Regions from separate parts of the Streptomyces sp. NPDC104581 genome, predicted to be linked through region 1. Evidence: riboswitches for the same ligand, from Rfam matches in the RefSeq annotation. Region 1 holds a riboswitch; each other region holds the start of a gene.
What was found. Region 1 has a riboswitch for cyclic di-AMP ahead of ACZ61E_RS20920 (M23 family metallopeptidase). Riboswitches for the same ligand answer to the same signal wherever they lie in the genome.
Positions count from the first base shown of each region.

Region 1 (5,177 bases):
CGCTCGATGGCGCGCACCGTCGCGGGGCGCGACCACGGGCCCGCCGCGGCCCGCACGGTCGCCGAGTACGAGGCGTTCGCGACCTCGCTGGCGTTCCTGCGCCACCACGCGCGGCACGGCAGGGCGGGACCGGACTACGTCGAACGGGAGCAGGAGCTGCTGCACCACCTGTGGCAGCGCCGGGAGACGGCGTCGCCCGCGCTGGCGTACGCGGCGCGGGCGACGGGGCGGGTGTGGACGCCGCCGCCGTACATCGACTACGGCGGCTACAACCCGTATCGGAGCTGAGTACCGCTTCTGCGGTCAGCGGATCGGGCCGGACGGGGCCGGTTCGTCCGGCCCCGTCCGGAGGCGGTCAGGGAGTGAGGCCCTTGCCGCGCAGCCAGCTCAGCGGGTCGACCCCGCTGCCGCCCCCGGTCCGTACCTCCAGGTGCAGGTGAGGGCCGGTGACGTTGCCGGTGGCTCCCACGCGTCCGATGGTCTCGCCGGTGGTGACCTTCTGGCCGGCGCCGACCGTCATCGAGGACAGGTGGGCGTACAGGATCTCCGTACCGTCGTCGAGCTCCAGCACGACGCGGTAACCGTACGACCCGGACCAGCCCGCCGACTTGACGGTCCCGGTGTGGACGGCCTTGGTGGGCGTGCCCGTGGGGGCCGCGAAGTCCAGGCCGGTGTGCTGGCCGGAGGACCACATGGAGCCGGTCTGGCCGTAGGTGGAGGTGAGCGTGTACGAGGAGGTGGGCAGCGAGAAGCTGGCGGCCAGCTTCTCCAGGCGCTCCTTCTCCGCCTTGGCCTCCGCCGCCTCCTTGGCCTTGCGCTTCTCCTCGGCCGCCTTCTCCTCCGCGTCGGTCTGCTGCTTCTTGGCCTCGGCCGCGGCCTGCTCGGCCGCGGCGGCCTCGGCGCTCGCCTTCTGGGCTGCGTCGGCCTCGGCCTGCTGCTGCTCCGCCTGCTGGAGGATGCGGGCGCGCAGCGCCTCGCCGGAGTCGGTGGTGCCCTGCTGGGCGTCCGCCGCGGTGAGGGCCGCCGTGGTGAGCGGGGAGGGCGTCTCGTCGCTCTTCTTGTCGCCGTCGGACATGAAAGTCCCGACGCCGGGAAGGGACTTGGCGTCGGGAAAACTGTCCGAGATCGCGTCGGGAAGTGATATCGAGACCGCTGGCTTGTCCTGGGCAGAGGCGATGCCTCCCGCGCCGACCGCGGCGATGACACCCACTCCGAGGACCGTGGAGCTGCGGGCGAGAGCGTTGCGCTGCTTGGCGACACGGTGCTTGCCGCGTACGGGACGGATGGATTCCGCGGTGGGATTCCACTCCTCCCAGTCCCTGCTCGCCTCGCCGTTGCTGTGATCGGTGCCGGTGAGCCGGCTGCCGGGGCCGAAATGGGCCGGGGCTGAGGCTTCGGGGGCAGGCCTGTTGGACGCCACTGGGGCGCTCTCCTTTCCTTCCTTCTCGCCTACCGGGTTAGCTGACGGGTTCGGAGCAGGAAGGTCTCCTACGGGCGTTCCTGACCGCACGAAGCGAACAAGAGGCGCCCGATTCACCCCAATTGGTGGTTCCCCGGTTTCCTCGCGGAATTCGGCGCGTGCGCACGGTGCCGTCTCTTTCGACGGCTGGGACAACCGCGCTGCGTTATCGAACGTTAATAGACGACCGGCGCTTATTCCAAGCTGTTCCGGGTGATCATTAGCGATGACGGGCAGGATCAACCGGCCCACAAGCGGGCACAATCGGGCGAGTTGATCGCCCTGCGGGCCGTGTGTGATCGCACACTCGAACTGACGGTGCGTCAAATGTTATGCGGAGTGGTGCGCTTCGACTACACAGCGTGCCGGACCGGATGACGACACCGCCCCGGCAACCGGTAGTCGGTGGTCGGTGGTCGGCCACCGGTGTTACGGGGAGCGCGACGGGGCGACCACGGGGCGACTCACGGCACGACGGGCATCGTCCTGCGCCGCTCCGGCTGCCCCGCTGCCGGCCGGCTGACCGCCAGCAGCGCCATGTCATCCGTACTGCCGCCGCCGGTGTGCAGCCGTACGTCCCCGACGATCGCCTCCAGCAGTTCGTCCGGACCGGGGAAGATCCGTCCCGCCAGCCGTTCGCGCGGGTTGTAGAAGACACCCGCCGCGTTGCGCGCCTCGGTGAGACCGTCCGTATAGAGCAGCAGCGTCGATCCGGACCCGTACGGGACCTCGTCCGCCCGGTCCGGCCACGCCCCCAACTCGCCCATTCCGAGCGGCAGCGCGGGGTCGGACGGGACCAGGACCGTCAGCGCGCCGTCGGCGGCGATCACCATCGGCTCCGGGTGCCCGCGGTTGACCACCCGCACCATGCCCTCGACGTGCGGGATCTCCGCCAGTACGGCGGTCGTGAACCCCTCGAAGAGATCGATCCCACTGCGCCGGGTGCCTTCGCGCGCCAGCGCCCGCTCCAGCCGCTGCGCGACCCCTTCGAGCGAGCTCTCCTGCTCGGCGGCCTCGCGGAAGGCGCCGATGACGACGGCCACGGTCTCGACCGCGCCCATGCCCTTGCCGCGTACGTCACCGACCACCAGCCGCACCCCGTACGCCGTGTCCTGGACGGCGAACAGGTCACCCCCGATGAACGCGCCCTCCTCGGCCGCCTCGTAACGGGCCGCGATATGCAGCCCGCCTATCCGGGGCGCGGGTGTGGGCAGCACGGCGCGCTGCGCCGCCTCGGCGATGACCCGCGCGGAGGCGAGCCGTTCGCCGCTGCGGCGCACGACACCGTTGATGGCCAGCGCGAGCACGGAGACGGTGAAGACGGTCAGCGATTCGGTGATCGTCTCGATCCCGCCCGCCGTGCCGTTGTAGAAGTGCAGGCCGAGGATGGCGGCGACCGACACGACGCCGACGAGCAGGGTGCGCGCGAACGAGAAGAACGGCGCGGCCACCAGCGGCGCCGACGCGAAGAGCGGGGATGCGGTGATGGAGGTCGGCGTCGCCTGGTCCAGGACGATCGCCACCACGATGATCAGCACGGGCAGGATCTCCACGAACGGGTGCGGCGAGCGGGCCGCGTGCCGGCCGCGCCGCCGCCCGCCCGGCTGGAGATCCTCGGGCCCGAAGCCCGGCGGGTGCTTGTCCAGGGCGCTGGGGGTGTTCCAGGCGGGGTCCTCCGGAGGCATCTCCGCCTCGCGGAATCCGGCGTCGGCCCGCCGGAACCCACGCCGGATTCCCCGCTCGACGGTGTCCCTGAGACCGCGGAGACCGGACCCTGCGGGGCCGCGGTGACGCCGTACGGCACCCTCCCGGGAACGGTCGCCGCTCCCGCCGCCCGCTGGCCCGTCGTCTCCGTTGTCTCTCAGGTGCCCCACCAGTCGTCTCCCGCCCGGTCCGTCGACGGCCGCGCACGGTACCGCGCCCTTCCAGGCTCACTCTTTCCGCGCCCAGCGGCTACCCGGCCGTCGACCGACTGGCCTACGGACGGAGCCCCGGGGCGGCCGTCAGTCGGTGAGATGACGCTCGGCGAACACCTTCATCGCGTCCCGTACGAGCACGGCCGCGCCCTCCTCGTACTTGTCGTAGTTCCGGCCGAAGCGCGGGTCGTCGACGTACATCGCGGTGACCCCGACGACATACGACCTGCCGACGGTGGACGTGGCCGACAGCCACTCGTAGTGGCGGCGGGCGAGCGCCTGCGCCTCCTCGCTGTCGGGGGCGCGCCCCTCCTTCCTGGCCCGGCCCCAGTCCCGGGCGATGTCCTCGTGCCGGGACATGAACTCCTGCCGCTCGCTCGCGCTCAGCGAGCGCCACCAGCGATCCCCCTTCTCGTAGGCGTCGCGGCCCCACCGCTCGGTCACCTCGCGTTCGTACCGCGTGTGATCGAAGCCGTCGAGGATCTCCTCGGCCATCAGCTCTTCTCCGTTCTCGGTCTTGTGGAGAGTGGTCCGCACCGAGGCGATGAGCCGTCCCACCCGCTCTCGCTCCTGTTCCAGCAGCGAGAGATGGGTGCGCAGTGCGGCGGCCGTGTCCTGTTGGCCGTCGAGGATCCCGGCGATCGCGGGCAGGCCGAGGCCCAGCTCACGCAGCAGCAGAATCCGCTGGAGCCGGACCAGGGCGTCCTGGTCGTAGTAGCGGTAGCCGTTGCCGCCGACCCGGCTCGGGGTCAGCAGCCCCAGCTCGCCGTAGTGCCTGAGCGTCCGGCTCGTCGTGCCGGCCTTCTTCGCGATGTCCTGGATCGACCACTCCATGTCCGGAACGCTAAATCTTGACGTTGCGTAAAGGTCAAGCCCGATTCCGCGGGGCGGGCGCGGCGAGGTGATGCGCCAGAGGCGGCCGACTACGGGGGGAGGAGCGGACATACGGCGAAGGCCCGGATCCAGTGGATCCGGACCTTCGTCCTCAACCAGTAGCGGGGACAGGATTTGAACCTGCGACCTCTGGGTTATGAGCCCAGCGAGCTACCGAGCTGCTCCACCCCGCGTCGTTGAGTTCAACTTTACGCCATCCGGACCAAGATCATCTCCATTTTCCCGTCCGGGGCCCCGATCGGCCTAAGCGGCCTCGACCACATCGGCGTGGACTGCGGCCGCCCACTCGACCAGAAGCCGCTGATACTCGTCCTGCTCGGCGGGGGACAGCGTCCGGCCGGCCCGCGCCCACAGGGCACGGATCTCCGTGTTGACAACGGCGGCAGGACGGACGGAAGCACGGGCATCAGAGGAAGCTGACATGGAGTAAGGCTACGGCCAGCCACTGACAATCGGCAGAGCGTGTACCCCACGTCCTCGTATCGCCACCGTCCGGAGCCGCTCAGCCCCTACGCTTGGGCCGGTGATCGAGACCATCGTGTTCGACGTCGGCGAGACCCTCGTCCGCGACGACCGCCACTGGGCTTCCTGGGCCGACTGGCTCGGCGTCCCCCGCCACACCGTCTCCGCGCTGGTGGGCGCCGTGACCGCACAGGGCAGGGACAACGCCGACGCCCTGCACCTCATCAAACCCGGCATAGACGTCGGCGAGGCGTACCGGGCCAGGGAGGCCGCGGGCCGGGGCGAGCACCTCGACGAGTCCGATCTCTATCCCGACGTACGGCCGGCCCTTGCCGGACTGCACCAGCTCGGCGCGCGCGTCATCATCGCCGGCAACCAGACCGTGAAGGCCGGTGAGCTGCTGCGGGGCCTCGACCTGCCGGCCGATCTGGTCGTCACGTCGGGCG
Region 1 covers NZ_JBVJNN010000025.1:17,033-22,209, forward strand. Annotated here, with positions in the region: gene ACZ61E_RS20915 (PrsW family intramembrane metalloprotease) at 1-288, shown strand, start outside; gene ACZ61E_RS20920 (M23 family metallopeptidase) at 356-1,420, opposite strand; cyclic di-AMP (ydaO/yuaA leader) riboswitch at 1,432-1,587, opposite strand; gene ACZ61E_RS20925 (PP2C family protein-serine/threonine phosphatase) at 1,924-3,144, opposite strand; gene ACZ61E_RS20930 (MerR family transcriptional regulator) at 3,463-4,209, opposite strand; tRNA gene ACZ61E_RS20935 (tRNA-Met) at 4,369-4,442, opposite strand; gene ACZ61E_RS20940 (hypothetical protein) at 4,513-4,692, opposite strand; gene ACZ61E_RS20945 (HAD family hydrolase) at 4,793-5,177, shown strand, end outside.

Region 2 (5,177 bases), on a different contig from region 1:
AGGAAGAGGCCGCGGCCCGCGAGGCCGCCCGCCCCAAGTTCGCCATCCCCGTCGCGAATCACGCCCTCAGCGCCTACTACGGCCAGGCCGGTGTCAACTGGATGTCGATGCACACGGGCATCGACTTCCCCGTCTCGTACGGCACCCCGGTGATGGCCGCGACGGACGGCACCGTCCGGACGCAGTGGAACGGCGCCTACGGCAACATGGCGATCGTGACCGCCCCCGACGGCACCGAGACCTGGTACTGCCACCTCAGCAGCACGAAGATCCGCTCCGGAACGGTCAAGGCCGGGGACGAGATCGCGTACTCCGGGAACTCGGGCAACTCCACCGGCCCGCACCTGCACTTCGAGGTACGGCCGGGCGGCGGCTCCGCGATCGACCCGCTGACCTGGTTCCGCAGCCACGGACTGGAACTGTAGACGGCCCCGTCCGCGTTCGACCCGCGCCACTTCCCACCCGGCGCCGGGCGGCGGGCCCGTCGGCCCGCCGCATCCCTCCGCCCGTGCGTCCCGCGCCCGCGACGACCGTTACAGCTTGTCGACCGGCGCGTACCGCAGCAGCAGCCGCTTCGGCTTCGAGTCGCCGAAGTCGATCGTCGCCTGCGCGTCGGCGCCGGACCCCGTGACCGCGACGACCGTCCCGAGCCCGAACTGGTCGTGTGTGACCCTGTCCCCCACCGCGAGCGAGATGACCGGCTTCTCGGTCGCGCGCCGCGTGGCGAAACCGGCGGGGCCCGACCGGGAGCGGGACGTGGACAGCGAGGACGTGATCCCCGACGTCGGCCCGGCGGGGGCGGCCATCGGGCCGGTGCGCTTCCACGCCAGATGCTCGCCCGGAATCTCCTCCAGGAAGCGCGACGGCGGATTGTACGAGGGCTGGCCCCACGCGCTGCGCATCGACGACCGGGTCAGATAGAGCCGCTCGCGGGCGCGTGTGATGCCGACGTACGCCAGCCTGCGCTCCTCCTCAAGCTCCTTCGCCTGGCCGAGCGCGCGCATGTGCGGGAAGACGCCGTCCTCCATGCCCGTCAGGAAGACGACGGGGAATTCCAGACCCTTGGCGGTGTGCAGCGTCATCAGTGTGATGACTCCGGAGCCGTCCTCCTCCTCGTCGGGGATCTGGTCGGAGTCGGCGACCAGCGCGACCCTCTCCAGGAATTCGGCGAGCGTCCCGGACGGGGCCGCGGCGGGCGCGTCGGCACCGGCGTCCGCACCGGTGTCCGCACCGGCCGCCTGCGCCCGCTCCTGCTCGAACTCCAGCGCCACGGCGGCGAGTTCCTGCAAGTTCTCGATCCGCGTCTCGTCCTGCGGGTCCGTCGACGCCTGCAACTCCGCCAGATAGCCGGTCCGTTCCAGCACGGCCTCCAGGACCGTCGCCGGACCGGCGCCGGACTCCACGACCGTACGCAACTCCTCCATCAGCGTGTTGAAGCGCTTCACCGCGTTCGACGAGCGGGCCGCCATGCCGTACGCCTCGTCGACCCGGCGCAGCGCCTGCGCGAAGGAGATCTTCTCCCGCACCGAGAGCGCGTCGATCATCGCCTCGGCCCGGTCGCCGATGCCGCGCTTGGGCACGTTCAGGATCCGGCGCAGCGGGACGCCGTCCTCCGGATTGGCGAGCACACGCAGATAGGCCAGCACGTCGCGGACCTCCTTGCGCTCGTAGAAGCGCACACCGCCGACGACCTTGTACGGCAGGCCGACGCGGATGAAGATCTCCTCGAAGACACGCGACTGCGCGTTCGTCCGGTAGAAGACGGCGACGTCGCCCGCCCTGGCCTCGGACGCGTCCGTCATCCGGTCGATCTCGTCGGCGACGAACTGCGCCTCGTCGTGCTCGGTGTCCGCCACGTACCCGGTGATCAGGGCGCCCGCTCCCGCGTTCGTCCACAGATTCTTGGGCCGCCGGCTCTCGTTGCGCTCGATGACCGCGTTGGCCGCGCTGAGGATCGTCTGCGTGGAGCGGTAGTTCTGCTCCAGCAGGATCGTCGTCGCGTCCGGGTAGTCCTCCTCGAACTGGAGGATGTTGCGGATCGTGGCACCGCGGAACGCGTAGATGGACTGGTCCGCGTCGCCGACGACGCACAATTCGGCCGGGTCCTGCCCCTCGCCCGAGAGGCCGACCAGTTCCCGCACCAGGGTGTACTGCGCGTGGTTGGTGTCCTGGTACTCGTCCACCAGGACGTGGCGGAAGCGGCGGCGGTAGTGCTCGGCGACGTCCGGGAACGCCTGGAGCAGATGGACCGTCGTCATGATGATGTCGTCGAAGTCCAGCGCGTTGGCCTCGCGCAGCCGCGCCTGGTACATCCGGTACGCCTCGGCGAGCGTCTTCTCGAAGGGGTCCGTGGCCTGGCCGGCGAAGGTCTCCTCGTCGATCAGCTCGTTCTTCAGATTCGAGATCTTGGCACTGAACGCCTTCGGGGGGTGCCGCTTGGGGTCCAGGTCGAGATCGCGGCAGACCAGGGCCATGAGCCGCTTGGAGTCGGCCGCGTCGTAGATCGAGAACGAGGACGTGAAGCCGAGCCGCTTCGACTCCCGGCGCAGGATACGCACGCAGGCGCTGTGGAACGTCATCACCCACATGGCGTTGGCGCGCGGTCCGACGAGCTGTCCGACGCGCTCCTTCATCTCGCCCGCGGCCTTGTTGGTGAACGTGATCGCCAGTATCTCGCCCGGATGCACACTGCGGGTCCCCAGCAGATGCGCGATCCGGTGCGTCAGCACCCGGGTCTTGCCGGAGCCCGCCCCGGCCACGATGAGCAGCGGTGACCCGGTGTGCACGACGGCGGCGCGCTGCTCGTCGTTCAGCCCTTCGAGCAGCGCCGCCGGGTCCACGACCGTGCGCGGCGCGCCGTCTCGGTGGTACGCATCCCTGGGCGGGGGCACGTCGAACTTCCCTCCGAAGAGATCGTCGGGCACCTGTTCCGGAGCGGTGTCCTCGGGTGGCGGCGGGGGCTCCTCGGCCGAGGGCTGGAGGTCCGCCAGGAAGCTGTCGTCAAAGAGGCTGCTCATCGCTTCCTGAGTCTAGGGTGCCGCACTGACAGCCCGCCGCCACATGGCCTCGCGGGGTCACCGCCGAGTGCGTGCGGCAAAGGTCACGGAAATGTATCGGGCATATCGGCCACCAACCTTCACAGCGGCACCACGAATTGGCTAGCGTGCACGCCGAGGCCGTCCGTACTCCACCGGCGATCAGCGCCAAGCGGGCTGCCTGCGCCGAATCCGGGCTTCCCGAAGGGGGTCCGGAACCGGGGACCCACCATGTTCCACCGGGGTGAATCGGGCCGTGTTCCCGGCCCGTAGGGCAGCCTTCCGTTCCGCCCGAACCCGACAGCTAACCCGGTAGGCGGTCCACGGAAGGAGATGCCTGCCTTGGCATCGCACCGCAAATCGCGCGGCCGTACCGGCGTGCGCGCGAACACACCGGCCGTCGGTTTCACGACGGCCGCCCTCGCCTCGGTCACGCTGCTGTCGACGCAGAGCGCCACCGCCGCGCCCGCGGAGCCCAAGCCCTCCATAGAAGAGGTGCAGAAGAAGGTCGACGACCTGTACCGGCAGGCCGGTACGGCGACGCAGCAGTACAACAAGGCGAAGGAGGCGACCGACACGCAGCGCAGGTCGGTCGACCGGGTCCTGGACGATGTCGCCAAGAGCGCCGAGAAGGTCAACGAGGCGCGGCGCGCCCTCGGTACGTACGCGGCGGCGCAGTACCGCGCCGGTGCGGTCGGCCCCACGGCCGCACTGATGTTCGCGGACAGCCCGGAGTCGTACTTCGAGCAGACCCAGCTGATGGGCCGGCTGACCGACCGCCAGCAGGAGGCCGTCGAGGACTTCCAGAAGGAGCAGCGGTCCGCGGCCGAGCAGCGCGTCGAGGCGACGAAGGGCCTGGAGGCGCTGACGGAGTCGCAGGCGTCCCTCAAGGCCGGCAAGCAGAAGGTCCAGAACAAGCTCGCGGCGGCGCGTTCGCTGCTGTCGGACCTCACGGCCGAGGAGAAGGCGCGGCTCGCCGCGCTGGAGCGGAAGAAGGAGGAAGAGGCGCGCCGCAAGGCCGAGGCGAAGGCCAAGGAGGAGGCCGCGGAGCGCAGGCGTCAGGAAGAGGCGCGGCAGCGGGAGGCGCCCGCGACCGGAGGCGGCGCGGACACGGGCTCGGGCGGCGGTTCGGGTGTCACGGACGGTACGTACGCGGCCAAGGCCGAGAAGGTCCTCGCGTTCGCCCGCGCGCAGATCGGCAAGCCGTACGTGTGGGGCGCCACCGGCCCCAGCTCCTACGACTGCTCGGGTCTGACGGGCGCCGCGTGGAAGGAGGCGGGCGTCCAGCTGCCGCGTACGACCTGGGACCAGGTGAAGGTCGGCACGCGCGTCGCCACGGCGGACCTGCTCCCCGGCGACCTGGTGTTCTTCTACGACGACATCAGCCACGTCGGCATCTACCAGGGCGACGGCAAGATGATCCACGCGCCGAAGCCGGGGGCGAACGTGCGTGAGGAGTCCATCTACACGATGCCGATCTACGGCAGCGTGCGCCCGGCCTGAGCCGCCCGCCGGGGTGGCGGCTCGGCGCCCGGCCGTCCGGGGGAAAGGCGGCGGCGCCCGGCCGTCGTCCCCGGAGGGGACGTCACGGGCGGCGTCCCCTCGACGCCATGCACACGAGCGGTCCACACCCCACGCGCGGTGATCACCGAGAGCGGGCCGGTGGCGCCATGCCGTCGGGCTCGCGGTCCGGGCGTACCGGCGAGGCGCCCCCCTGGCCGCCATGAGACCCGGTGCCGACGCCCCTGAGCGCGGCGGGGGCGCGGCGACGGTGCGCCCACCGGGTCGTCCTCGCCGTCCGCCCGGACGGGCGGGCACCGCGCCGCCGTCCACCTCGCGCACGACCTGCCGGCTGCCGCGAGCGTCGCCCGGCAGCCGCCCGGCAGCGGCCGGGCGACGTGGGCCCGACCCCTCCGGTCCGGGCCCGCGCCCCGGCCTCCGTACCACCGCTCGTACGCCGCGCGTACCGGTGTCGTCGGATCGGTCAGGTTCTGTCCGGGACTGTCGAATCCGGTGGGAAACCGGTGGCCACAATCCGTCACCGAGCAACCGGCTCCGGGCAATTGCGGCCATGGCGCCGCGCTGCCGTGACGACCGCGCCTAGCGTCCTCCCGTCAGGAACCCGCACGGAACAGAGCCGGA
Region 2 covers NZ_JBVJNN010000003.1:198,216-203,392, reverse strand. Annotated here, with positions in the region: gene ACZ61E_RS04190 (M23 family metallopeptidase) at 1-425, shown strand, start outside; gene pcrA (DNA helicase PcrA) at 534-3,017, opposite strand; cyclic di-AMP (ydaO/yuaA leader) riboswitch at 3,210-3,370, shown strand; gene ACZ61E_RS04180 (C40 family peptidase) at 3,369-4,538, shown strand.
Region 2: it holds a riboswitch for cyclic di-AMP, as region 1 does, so the genes downstream of both, ACZ61E_RS04180 (C40 family peptidase) here and ACZ61E_RS20920 (M23 family metallopeptidase) in region 1, are expected to answer to the same signal.

Region 3 (5,177 bases), on a different contig from region 1:
CATCGCCCTCTACATCAACTCCCCCGGCGGCTCACTCGGCGCGATGTCCGCCGTGTACGACACGATGCAGGTCGTCGGCTGCGACGTGGCGACCACCTGTCTCGGCCAGGCGGTGTCGACCGCCGCCGTCCTGCTGGCCGCCGGGGCTCCCGGCAAGCGGATGACACTGCCCGGCGCGCGCGTCGTGCTCCAGCAGCCGGGGATCGAGGAGCCCGTACGCGGCCAGCCGTCCGATCTCGCCATCCACGCCGAGGAGTTGCTGCGGCTGCGCGCACTGATGGCGGGCATGCTGGTGCGGCACACCGGCCGGAGCGCCGAGCGGATCGAGGCCGACATCGACCGGGACACCGTCTTCGACGCGGCCGGCGCCCTGGAGTACGGCCTGGTGGACCAGGTCGCCCAGGACCGCAGGGCGGCACTCGGCCTCAACTCCCCCCGGTGAGCGTCCGATGCTCCCACCGGAACTGCCGCCGCTGCCCGCGCTGACCCGCGCCGAGGGCGACTTCGTCGACAGCTATCTCCGGGTCGTCGACCTGGTGGGCCGGATCAACCCGTCGCGCGGCGACGACACGTACGGCGCGCTGCGCGCCGCACAGGCCCTGGTCGCCGGGGCCGCCGAACTGCGCGACGCGCTGACACTGATGCACGCCCGGGGCGAGCGCGAGTTGCACACCCCGACCCTGGACCGCGCGCTGCGGGTGCTCGACGGGGAGCGCAGGGCCGGGCGAGTCACCCTGCCGGCCGGCCCCGCGACTTGATACGGGCCGGACCCCACGCACCGGTGGGACGAAGCGAACAGACGCTCCGTCGCCCCGTACGGACGCGTCCGTACGGGAATCGCCCGCCCGTTCGGCGTATCGGCGTGTCCCTCGCGTCCGCGGCGGCGACTTGCGAGGGGCGATCGGCCGTCCGGCCGAAATGCGGCGCTGCGTCGCAGGTACAGCGCATGAGTGGTCATATCAGCCGTTCACCCAATCGCCCATGGCGACCCATACAGCCCAAGAGTGACGAGAGTCACATACCGTCGTTTCGGCTCGGAATTTCACTGAGGCCGCGTCAAGATCCCTGGGACGACAAGCCCCCGCCACCTCGGCGGGGCGGTCCGGGTGGACGCCGAGTCCTGCCGCCGCTCCGGATGACTGGTCGACACGAGTGGATCGGCAGGAGTGGAGGACCCGAGCAGTTCGGGGCGTTCCGAGCATGGACCGCCCCTCGGGGTGAAGCCGCGCACGCGGCCGGACATCTTCGCCTGTCCGAACCCGACAGGTCATCCTTCACAGGCGGCTGACGAAGGGTTGCGCATGTCCGCGCAGACGCATGTCCCGTCGCTGTTCTCCCGGGCCGGTACCGCATCGGCCCTCCTCGCCACCGTCGGTGGCGCGATGCTGGCGCCCGGCGCCGTGTCCGAGGCCCACGCCCGGCCCGCCGCCGCCGAGGCCCTCCATGTGGCCGCGTCCAAGAAGGGCGCGCCGTACAGGCACGGGGCGGCGGGACCGCACCGGTTCGACTGCTCGGGCCTGACGGTGTTCTCGTACAAGAAGGCGGGCAAGTCACTGCCGCGCACGGCGCAGCAGCAGTACAACACCTCGCGCCACATCCCGGCCGCCGGCCGCGAACGGGGCGACCTCGTCTTCTTCCACCAGGGCAACAGCGTCTACCACGTCGGGATCTACGCCGGGGCCGGCAAGATCTGGCACTCGCCGAAGTCGGGCCAGGTGGTGCGGCTGGAGCGCATCTGGTCCAAGGGCGTCTGGTACGGCCGCGTCGGCTGACACCGGTCGGCGGGTGCGCGACCCGCGCCGGCCCTCGTGCGGTGGGCGCGGTGGCCCGTTACGCGGTACGGCCGCCGGTCAGCCCTGCGCGGGAATCGTCCAGGGCAGGGTGATCCAGACCGTCTTGCCGCCGTCCGCGGTGGGCGTGACGGCCAGCCGGCCGCCGTACTCGGCGGTGAGCGCCCGGATGATGACCATGCCGCGGCCGTTGTCCTGCTGGACCGCGGCCGGGAGCCGGCGCGGCCACCGCGGATGGCTGTCGGTGACCCCGACGCGCAGCTGTTCGTCGCGTTCCAGGGTGATGTCGACGGTGAAGGTCGGTGATCTCCCGAAGGTGTGCTGCACGGCGTTGGACGCGAGTTCCGAGATGATCAGGCGAACCGTTTCGGCGGTTTCGGCTTCGCCGGGCAGACCCCACTCCGCGAGGACGCGCGCGACATATCTGCGGGCCTCCGGTACCGAGGCGGGATCGCTCGGCAGGGTGACGGATGCTTCCTGATGGTCTGCCATGGCGACGCTGTCCCTTTCCCACCGGGACGCAGACCGACCTACGGCAGATGCCCGCGAGTACGTCCCCGGATTGCGCTTCGCGACACACTGCCATCAACGGCACCCGGCGCACGGCCGATCCGCCCGGATACGGGCCCCGTTGTCGCTCTAAGCGGTGAACCCTGCTACGCGCAAACGTATTTGAGCGGGCTCAAGTATCCGGTCCCGGTGACCGAGGGGGGCAACTCGCGCGCGGGGAGGTCCCCCATGGGTCAGCCGGCCCGCCGGACGGCCCCGTCGGGCGCGGTGGCGGCGATCGTCGCGAGCGCGACGGCGATCTGCCGGTCCGTCAGGTCGGCGCGGGCCGTGAGCCGGATCCGGGAGATGCCGTCCGGCACCGACGGCGGCCGGAAGCAGCCGACCACCAGCCCCGCGGCCCGGCAGTCGGCGGCCCAGCGCACGGCCGCGTCCGGGGACGGAGCGCGGACGGAGACGACGGCCGCGTCCGGGCGTACGGCGGTCAGCCCCGCCCCGGTCAGCCCCTCGTGCAGCGCGTGGGCCACCGCACGCGCCCGGTCCGCCAGCGACGGGTCCGCGCGCAGCAGCCGCAGGCTCGCGAGCGCGGCGCCCGCGGCGGCCGGCGCCAGACCGGTGTCGAAGATGAACGACCGCGCGGTGTTGACGAGTTGGTCGATGACCCTGGCCGGTCCCAGGACCGCGCCGCCCTGGCTGCCGAGCGACTTGGAGAGGGTGACGGTGGCGACGGTCCCCGGATCGCCCGCCAGGCCCGCCGCGTGGACGGCGCCCCGGCCGCCCTCGCCCAGCACCCCGAGACCGTGCGCGTCGTCCACGAGCAGGGCGGCTCCCCGCGTGCGGCACACCCCGGCCAGCCGCGCGAGCGGCGCCGCGTCCCCGTCCACGGAGAACACCGAGTCGCTGACGGCCAGGGCCCGCGAGCCCGCGCGCGCTTCGAGCGTCTTGTCCACGGCCTCCGGGTCCGCGTGCGCCACGACGACGGTCTCGGCGCGCGAGAGACGGCAACCGTCCACGATGGAGGCGTGGTTGGCGGCGTCGGACACGATGAGCGAGCCGCGCCCGGTGAGCGCGGTGAGCGCCGCGAGGTTCGCGGCGTAGCCGGACGACAGGACCAGCGCGGCCTCGAAACCGCAGAACTCGGCCAGTTCGCGCTCCAGTTCGGCGTGCAGGGCGGTGGTTCCGGTGACCAGCCGGGAGCCGGTGGCGCCCGCGCCCCAGCGGCGTGCCGCGTCGGCCGCCGCGCCCGTCGTCACGGGGTGGCGCGTCAGCCCCAGATAGTCGTTGCTCGCCAGATCCAGCAGCGCCGAGCCGGATTCGCGGGGCCGCAGCGCGCGGACGAGACCGGCGCGCTCGCGCCGGCGGGCCTCGTCGTCGATCCAGCCGAACGGGTCGGCCGCGGTCGACGCGGCGGGCGTGCCCGGCACGGGCGGCGGCTCGGTCGGCACGGCTCAGGTCCTTTTGTAGGCAGCCCACAGACCCTAACCGTGGTGGAACCCGGTTCGAGTGTGGTCATACACACACCTGAATGCACCTGTCTTGTAGGATTCATCCTTGGCCCCGAGGCCCGCCGTAGGCCAGGATCGGCGCCATGGACCTGCTGAACACACTGGTGGAGAAGGGCCTTCGGCGCGAGCTGCCGTCGCGCGAAGAAGCGCTCGCTGTGCTGGCGACCTCCGACGACGATCTGCTCGATGTGGTGGCCGCGGCCGGGAAGGTGCGCCGCCAGTGGTTCGGGCGGCGGGTCAAACTCAACTACCTGGTCAACCTCAAGTCCGGGCTCTGCCCCGAGGACTGCTCGTACTGCTCCCAGCGCCTGGGGTCCAAGGCCGAGATCCTCAAGTACACCTGGCTGAAGCCCGACGAGGCGTCCAGGGCCGCCGCGGCCGGAGTGGCCAGCGGCGCGAAGCGGGTCTGTCTGGTGGCGAGCGGCCGGGGCCCGACGGACCGGGACGTCGACCGTGTCTCGCGGACCATCGGCGCGATCAAGGAGCAGCACGCCGACGTCGAGGTCTGCGCCTGTCTCGGGCTGCTCTCGGAGGGGCAGGCGGAGCGGCTGAAGGAGGCGGGCGCCGACGCGTACAACCACAACCTGAACACGTCCGAGGCGACGTACGGCGACATCACCACCACCCACACCTACGCGGACCGGGTGGAGACCGTGCGGCACGCGCAGGGCGCGGGTCTGTCGGCCTGCTCCGGGCTGATCGCGGGGATGGGCGAGAGCGACGCGGACCTGGTGGACGTGGTCTTCGGGCTGCGTGAGCTGGACCCGGACTCGGTCCCGGTCAACTTCCTGATCCCCTTCGAGGGCACCCCGCTGGCCGACGAGTGGAATCTGACCCCGCAGCGGGCGCTGCGCATCCTGGCGATGGTGCGGTTCGTCTGCCCGGACGTCGAGGTCAGGCTGGCCGGGGGGCGTGAGGTGCATCTGCGGACGATGCAGCCGCTCGCGCTGCACCTGGTCAACTCGATCTTCCTCGGTGACTACCTCACCAGCGAGGGCCAGGAGGGCAAGGCGGACCTGGACATGATCGCGGACGCCGGGTTCGAGGTGGAGGGCACGGACACGACGACGCTGCCCGGCCACCGCGGCGGCGGCTGCGACAGCCCGTGCGGCGGCACGCCGGCGGACGGCACCGTGGACGGTGCCGAACCGGCCGGATCCGCCGTGCCGGACGCCGCGTCCGCCCGCACGGACCTGGTGACCGTACGGCGGCGCGGGGCGGGCACGGACCTGGCGCCCAATGCCTGACACCGAGGACGCCGGGGGCGGGACCGCTCTCGGCCCGGACGCGCTGCTGGCGCTGGACCGGGCCCATGTCTGGCATCCGTACGGCCCGATGCCCGGCCGCACGGACCCGCTGGTCGTGGAGTCCGCCT
Region 3 covers NZ_JBVJNN010000032.1:40,400-45,576, forward strand. Annotated here, with positions in the region: gene ACZ61E_RS23795 (ATP-dependent Clp protease proteolytic subunit) at 1-442, shown strand, start outside; gene ACZ61E_RS23800 (hypothetical protein) at 450-758, shown strand; cyclic di-AMP (ydaO/yuaA leader) riboswitch at 1,132-1,298, shown strand; gene ACZ61E_RS23805 (C40 family peptidase) at 1,302-1,772, shown strand; gene ACZ61E_RS23810 (ATP-binding protein) at 1,851-2,282, opposite strand; gene ACZ61E_RS23815 (8-amino-7-oxononanoate synthase) at 2,534-3,742, opposite strand; gene bioB (biotin synthase BioB) at 3,886-5,049, shown strand; gene ACZ61E_RS23825 (adenosylmethionine--8-amino-7-oxononanoate transaminase) at 5,042-5,177, shown strand, end outside.
Region 3: it holds a riboswitch for cyclic di-AMP, as region 1 does, so the genes downstream of both, ACZ61E_RS23805 (C40 family peptidase) here and ACZ61E_RS20920 (M23 family metallopeptidase) in region 1, are expected to answer to the same signal.